Regions from separate parts of the Rhizobium quercicola genome, predicted to be linked through region 1. Evidence: predicted binding sites of a transcription regulator. Region 1 holds the regulator's gene; each other region holds the start of a gene.
The links. Region 1 encodes LexA, which represses DNA repair genes until DNA is damaged. Its sites were predicted from a motif close to TGTTCNNNNTGTGTTCNG; they were not measured.

Region 1 (2,244 bases):
GCAAGCCGATCGCCAACCTGCGCATCGCGACCTCCGAAAGCTGGCGCGACCGGAACTCCGGCGAGCGGCGCGAGAAGACCGAGTGGCACACCGTCGTCGTCTTCAACGAAGGCCTGTGCAAGGTCGTTGAGCAGTATGTCAAAAAGGGCGCCAAGCTATACCTCGAGGGCGCGCTGCAGACCCGCAAATGGCAGGACAAGGACGGCAACGACCGTTACTCCACGGAAGTGGTGTTGCAGGGCTTCAACTCGACGCTGACGATGCTCGACGGCCGCGATGGCGGTGGTAGTGGCGGCGGTGGCGGCGGAAGTCGAGGCGGCTCGGACTATGGCGGCGGAAGCGGCGGATCGAACTATGGCGATGATTACGATCGCCCGGCCCAGTCCTCGGGCGCCCGATCGGGCGGCAGCACCGGCGGACCTGGCGGCGGCTTTTCCCGCGACCTGGACGACGATATCCCATTTTGATCGTCAAAGGTCTGCTGCAAGCCGATACAATGTCGTCTCGTCTTCTACGCCGTCATGAGCAAGCTCATGGCGGCGTTGCTGTTACAGGACCGGACACGGACATCTCTCGACAACAGTTCAGGCTGACGATGGCGTGCGAAAAGCAACGCCCGGGCGAATGCTGAGAAACGGGCTCATGGCGGCTGTGGTTTGGCCAGAATGCCACTTGCAGAACACATGAGGAACATATAACACTGTTCTTGCTTTGTTTCGTGACTCTGGAGTCGATTGATCATGCTGACCCGCAAGCAACAGGAACTGTTGATTTTCATTCATGAGCGCATGAAGGAATCGGGCGTTCCCCCGTCTTTCGATGAAATGAAGGATGCTCTGGAGCTCGCGTCCAAGTCCGGCATTCACCGGCTGATCACGGCGCTCGAGGAGCGCGGCTTCATCCGGCGTCTGCCGAACCGGGCCCGCGCGCTCGAGGTGATCAAGCTGCCGGAGGCATATCTGTCCGCGACCCCGCCGAAGCGGGGATTCTCGCCGAGCGTCATTCAGGGAAGTCGTGGAAACGCGGCCGTCGAACCGGCCGCCAAGACGACGGCGGAGGTCGGCAACGACAACAGCGTATCGGTTCCGGTGATGGGACGCATCGCTGCGGGTGTGCCGATATCCGCCATTCAGAACAACACGCACGACATCGCCGTACCCGCCTTCATGATCGGCAATGGCGAGCACTACGCCTTGGAAGTGCGCGGCGACTCGATGATCGAAGCGGGCATTCTGGACGGCGACACCGTGATCATTCGCAATGCCAATAGCGCCAGCCCCGGCGAGATCGTCGTTGCGCTCGTGGATGACGAGGAAGCGACCCTGAAGCGGTTTCGCCGCAAGGGCGCGTCCGTCGCGCTCGAGGCTGCCAACCCGGCGTACGAGACGCGAATTTTCGGCCCGGAGCGTGTGAAGGTACAGGGCAAGCTCGTCGGCCTGATCCGCCGCTACCAATAATCGGGGAGGGGTCGGCGCGTCTCCGTATAAGGTTTCAGAAGTGGGCGCTGTCCATACGTTTGGGCGCCGGAGGATTCCGCTGGTTTAGGCCCGCAGAATCCTTCGGCGTTGTGTGATCAGCAGACGGGTTTGGTCGTCTGTTCTTGCGTTCGACGTCAGACCTGCAGCAAATCTGCAGCAAGGCTTTTTCGTTTGCTGTGTTTTCAGCCGACGATGTTGCATCGCTCCACGTTAGCGCGCATTTGTTGGTCGTACCGTCTCAAACATATGGAACCGTGTAGGTAGGTCGGCGTTTACCGGGCGAACGTGATGGAGCCGACATGCCTGGAACATTGAACAGCTTCGAAGTGATCGTCTTCGACGATCATACGGGAGAGCTCGTGCAAAGCGATGATCTGATGCGTGTCGGTACGGCAGACGAGGCGTGCGCTCTGGCAGAGCGGCTTGCTGCATCTCACGCAGGAACCTTGGCCCTCGCACGGTCGACCAATACGGCCGTTGGTGAGGTCAATCCGGTGCGCGTTTTGCTGCAGCATGGCCGGATCGGTGATTTCGCCTAATCAGCGTCGGGTCAACAACGCCTCTTATCGAAAACGCGCGCTCAGCGCGAAGGATTATACCATGCGCATGATTTTTGTCGGGATGCTTGCATCCATCCTCAGCATCCTTGTTTTCAAATATGCGAATAACGATCTCGGCAACAGTGTTCCGTTGACGACTGTTGGAGCAGCCAGCTCGCTCTGACGCGCAGACGTCTCGGCTCGCTGATACAGAGGATTTCTGGCTG
Region 2 (2,244 bases), on a different contig from region 1:
ATCAGCTCGTTGTATCGCTCGAGCACGGCCGTCTTGTGGGCCACGCCCTCCATCACGTTGCCGAGGACGTCTTTCTCCGGATTGAGCTGCGGCTCCTGCGGCAGGTAGCCGAGCGTCGCCCCCTCGGCGAGCCACGCCTCGCCGGTATATTCCTTGTCGAGACCCGCCATGATGCGCAGGACCGTCGATTTACCGGCTCCGTTCGGGCCGAGAATACCGATCTTCGCGTCCGGGTAGAACGAAAGATGGACGTTCTCCAGGACCTTCTTGGTGCCGTAGGCCTTGTTCAGCCCGGCCATGTGATAGATAAATTGACGCGCCATGCTCGATCAATGCTCCGCGGGAAATGGAATTTGGCCCGCTATGTAGGCGAATTGCGCCGGCGGAGCAATGACGCTTGGCCTCATTTCCACCCGGATGCGCTTCGGACAGACGTCTCCGACGCGGGAGCCTCGCCGAGACTTGGGGACACCCATCTGCCTCATTCCTCGCGGCTGTCGACCAGCGTGGTCGTGCCCTTCTCCGCCGCGGGCGCCCTTTGGCCGACGACGGACGGACGCTCGGGACGAGCCCGGCCGGCCGCATCCACCACACCGCCGCTGCAACGAGACGTGGTCGGCGCTGCCGCATGGATCAGGGTCGCAAGATCGGACGTCTCCTCCATGGCTGCAGACAGCCCGATCGTCAGCCCCGTAACCAGCACGCGGTTACCGACCTGCCGGCACTGAAGGCGAATGCGATCGCCGGCACCGGCCGCGAAACTCGCGTCAAATGCAGCCTTGACGTCGGCTTCGGTCACGTCGCCGCCGATCCGGTTTCGAAACAGCGCGCCGACCGCCGATGTGTTCACGGCCTCCAGCAAGCGGATCTGCAACGAGAAATAGGCGTCCGGATCGAGAACCTGGCAGCTGCCGCTGCGCAGCCATGTGTGGCGATCGAGACCCGAGGCCGTACCCGGCATCGACGTGGCAAGGCGCGTGGCGACCTCTGCCGAAAGCGGTACCGGCGGCAGCGACAGCCAGTCGCGCCTGCGATCCTCGGCCTGCAGCGTTTCGGGGACCTTGCAGAAGCTGTTGCGGACCGGCCAGAGACCGGCCAGCGTCAACTGCCCGGCATCCGCACGCTGGGCATCTTGTCCCACGCATTCCGGTCGCTTGCCCTTCGCCTCGCAGAACGCCGGCAGCCAGCTGAGACCCAGAACAAAGCCGGTTCTTCCCGCTACCGGTCGAGCGCCATCGACCTTCTCGGCAACGGAGGCTTCGGGCGGCCTTCGCACGGAGGCTGGCGTCACGGGCTGCGCCGGAACGGGTGTCACGCCGGACGCTCCGGCCGGAAGCGCATTGTCGACAAGACGGGGTGCCGCCCTCCCGATCCCGCTTTCCGGTGCGGCCCCGTCCTCGGCCTGCGCATGAGACGCGGCGCAGCTCGCCGCCAGGATCGCGCAGGATATCAGTACCGGACGAACGGCGCACAGCCACCGCGCCTTGGCGGAAACCGCCATTTCCCTATAAGCTGATCTCATCTCAACCTCCAGAACAAAACATGATCAATAAAGGTCTAAAACAAGAATAACGCAAGCACGATTCGTGTACATCGCGAATTTTTTAGACGATCCTCATGTTGACAGACCCCGCTCCCGGGCGGGATAGTGGTGCTCCGGCGGCAGGTCGAAAAGGTGACGGCAGTGGCATTCGAGGAGGGTCGGCTCGCAACTCCGTCCGGGACGGATCTTGCGCTCTACCACATGGCGGCAGGCACCGATGCGCGCGGTGTGCTTCTGATCAGCCATGGTCTTGCAGAACATGCCCGGCGGTACCGGGATTTCGCCGCGGCCATGGCGGCGCAGGGGTTCGCGGTCTATGCGCATGATCATCGCGGGCATGGCGCGACGCGAAGTCCCGCGCAATTGCAGGGGCGGTTTGCGCCCGATGACGGGATCGGTGCGGTCCTGGCGGATGTCGCCGCCGTCAGGCACCATGCGGTCTCCCGGCATCCCGGACTTCCCGTCGTCCTCTTCGGTCACTCGATGGGCGGGTTGGTGGCATTGAATGCGGCGGAAGCCGAGCCCAGTCTCTATGACGGCCTTGCGGTCTGGAACGCCAACTTCAACCCGGGCCTCGCCGGCCGGTTCGGCCAGGGGTGGCTGGCTGTCGAACGCATGCTGAAGGGCTCGGACGTTCCGAGCCCGCTCGTCACCCGGCTCTCTTTCGGCGCTTGGGCGCGCACCATCCAGACACGCCGAAC
Region 3 (2,244 bases), on a different contig from region 1:
CCGGCTGTCCGCCTGCGTTCGGCAGCACCTGGGGCGGATCGGCAAAAAGGTCGGTGGCGCCCTGCTTTTCCCGCCAGTCCACGGCGGCCGGCGGCGTTCCCGCCTTCAGAAGCCGGCGTGCGGCCTCCCGCCATTCGCCGAAATCGCCCTTCCCGTCGAGCGTGACCGTTTGCCTCTCAAGGTCGACCGGCGACATCAGAGCAGGACCAGCTGTTCCGGTTTCGGCGCAAACATCGTGCGCAGGTCCGGCCGGTCGATGAGGCGCGACGGCGTCCAGCCTTCGGCCACGATGAAGGCCTGCACCTTTTTCAGCGACACCTTGAGGCGGGCGAGATCTTCCAGCCGCAGGGTGCGGTACCGTCGGGCGGTGAGGATGGCGCGGACGATCTTCGTGCCGAAACCGGGCACACGCAGAAGCATCTCGCGGTCGGCCTTGTTGATGTCGACCGGAAAACGCTGCCGGTTGGCAAGCGCCCAGGCGAGCTTCGGATCCAGGTCGAGATCGAGCATGCCATCCGGCTGGTCGCGCGTGATCTCCTCGATGCCGAAGCCGTAAAAGCGGTAGAGCCAGTCGGCCTGGTAAAGACGGTGCTCGCGCATCAAAGGCGGCTTGACGAGAGGCAGGTTGCGCGAGGCATCCGGAATGGGGCTGAAGGCGGAGTAGTAAACACGGCGCAGCCCGTAGCTTCCGTAAAGCCGGGCGCTGGTGCCGAGGATGACGCTGTCGTTGGCCTGGTCGGCGCCGACGATCATCTGCGTGCTCTGGCCGGCGGGCGCAAAGCGCCGTACCCGCTTGGTCTGCAGGGTCGGGTCGCGCATTTCCTCGATCTTCAGGCGAAGATCGCCCATCGACTTGCGAATGCCGGCCGGCCGCTTTTCCGGCGCATAGCGCGTCAGGCCGGCATCGGTCGGCAGCTCGATGTTGATCGACAGGCGGTCCGCATAGAGCCCCGCCTCTTCGATCAGCGCGGGGGACGCCTCGGGGATCGACTTCAGGTGGATGTAGCCGCGGAAATTATGCGTGACGCGCAGCTCGCGCGCGATGCGCACCATTTCTTCCATCGTATGGTCGGACGAGCGGATGATGCCGGACGACAGGAACAGGCCTTCGATATAGTTGCGCCGATAGAATTCGAGCGTCAGCCAGACGACTTCCTCGACCGAAAAGCGTGCGCGCTCGACATTGCTCGACGACCTGTTGATGCAATAGGCGCAATCGTAGATGCAGAAATTCGTCATCAGGATCTTGAGCAGCGAAATGCATCGTCCGTCGGGCGCATAGGCATGGCAGATGCCCGATCCCTCCGTTGAGCCGAGGCCGCCGCTGGCCGACGAGTTGCGTTTCGTCGTTCCGCTGGAGGCGCAGGACGCATCGTATTTGGCGGCATCCGAGAGAATGGCCAAACGCTCTTTCAGCGACTTTTTCATGATGTTCTACATATGTTCTTTTGGCCTCCGCGTCAATGTTGTGTGCGTGAGCGGTTTCGTTTTTCGACGTCGACCGTCTGCCGAAGCGAGGGGGCGGGTCGGACAGGATACGGATGTTTTTGGGGAACGATCGGAGACGCGTCTCGTTAACGGAGCGAACCCGTCGCGACATTCGCCTCCAAGATCCCCCGGGATGCTCGGATGCAAAGATCAAAAGACAGCAAGGAGTAGGCTCATGCCTTCCATCAAGGACTCCAAAATCCTCATTCTCGCAACGGACGGCTACGAGCGGTCCGAGCTGCGCGTGCCGTATGACGACTTGCAGAAGCGGGGTGCGACCGTGAAGATCGCGTCGATCGGCAAGACCAGCATCAAGAGCTGGGACGAGAAGGACTGGGGCGACAGCATCGACGTCGATCTGGAGGCCAAGGACGTCAGGATCGAGGATTTCGATGCGCTCGTTCTGCCGGGCGGCCAGATCAATCCCGACAAGCTGCGCGTCGAGGATGAAGCGCTCCGGATCGTTCGCGAATTCGTTTCCTCCGGCAAGGTCGTGGCTGCCATCTGCCATGCGCCGTGGCTGCTGGTCGAGGCCGGTGCGGTCAAGGGCCGGAAGGTGACATCCTTCAAGTCGATCAAGACGGATGTCGTCAATGCCGGCGGCCTCTGGTCGGACGAGGCCGTGGTGACCGACAAGGGCATCATCACCTCCCGCAACCCCGACGATCTCAATGCTTTCGTGGCGAAGATCGTCGAGGAAGTGGAAGAAGGCCGTCACGACCGCAAGGCGGCCTGAGACCTATTGTTCTTCCAGAC

Region 2: the regulator LexA is predicted to act here: its motif matches at 1,532-1,549, upstream of LRX75_RS17020 (ribonuclease T2 family protein).
Region 3: the regulator LexA is predicted to act here: its motif matches at 1,431-1,448, upstream of LRX75_RS04095 (putative DNA modification/repair radical SAM protein).

Annotation. Positions count from the first base shown of each region.
Region 1 covers NZ_JAJOZR010000007.1:35,940-38,183, reverse strand. Annotated here, with positions in the region: gene LRX75_RS11880 (single-stranded DNA-binding protein) at 1-467, shown strand, start outside; gene lexA (transcriptional repressor LexA) at 741-1,457, shown strand; gene LRX75_RS11870 (hypothetical protein) at 1,778-2,017, shown strand; gene LRX75_RS23300 (hypothetical protein) at 2,079-2,201, shown strand.
Region 2 covers NZ_JAJOZR010000011.1:39,664-41,907, reverse strand. Annotated here, with positions in the region: gene ettA (energy-dependent translational throttle protein EttA) at 1-323, opposite strand, end outside; gene LRX75_RS17020 (ribonuclease T2 family protein) at 482-1,522, opposite strand; gene LRX75_RS17015 (alpha/beta fold hydrolase) at 1,745-2,244, shown strand, end outside.
Region 3 covers NZ_JAJOZR010000002.1:133,254-135,497, forward strand. Annotated here, with positions in the region: gene LRX75_RS04090 (UdgX family uracil-DNA binding protein) at 1-196, opposite strand, end outside; gene LRX75_RS04095 (putative DNA modification/repair radical SAM protein) at 196-1,428, opposite strand; gene LRX75_RS04100 (type 1 glutamine amidotransferase domain-containing protein) at 1,664-2,224, shown strand.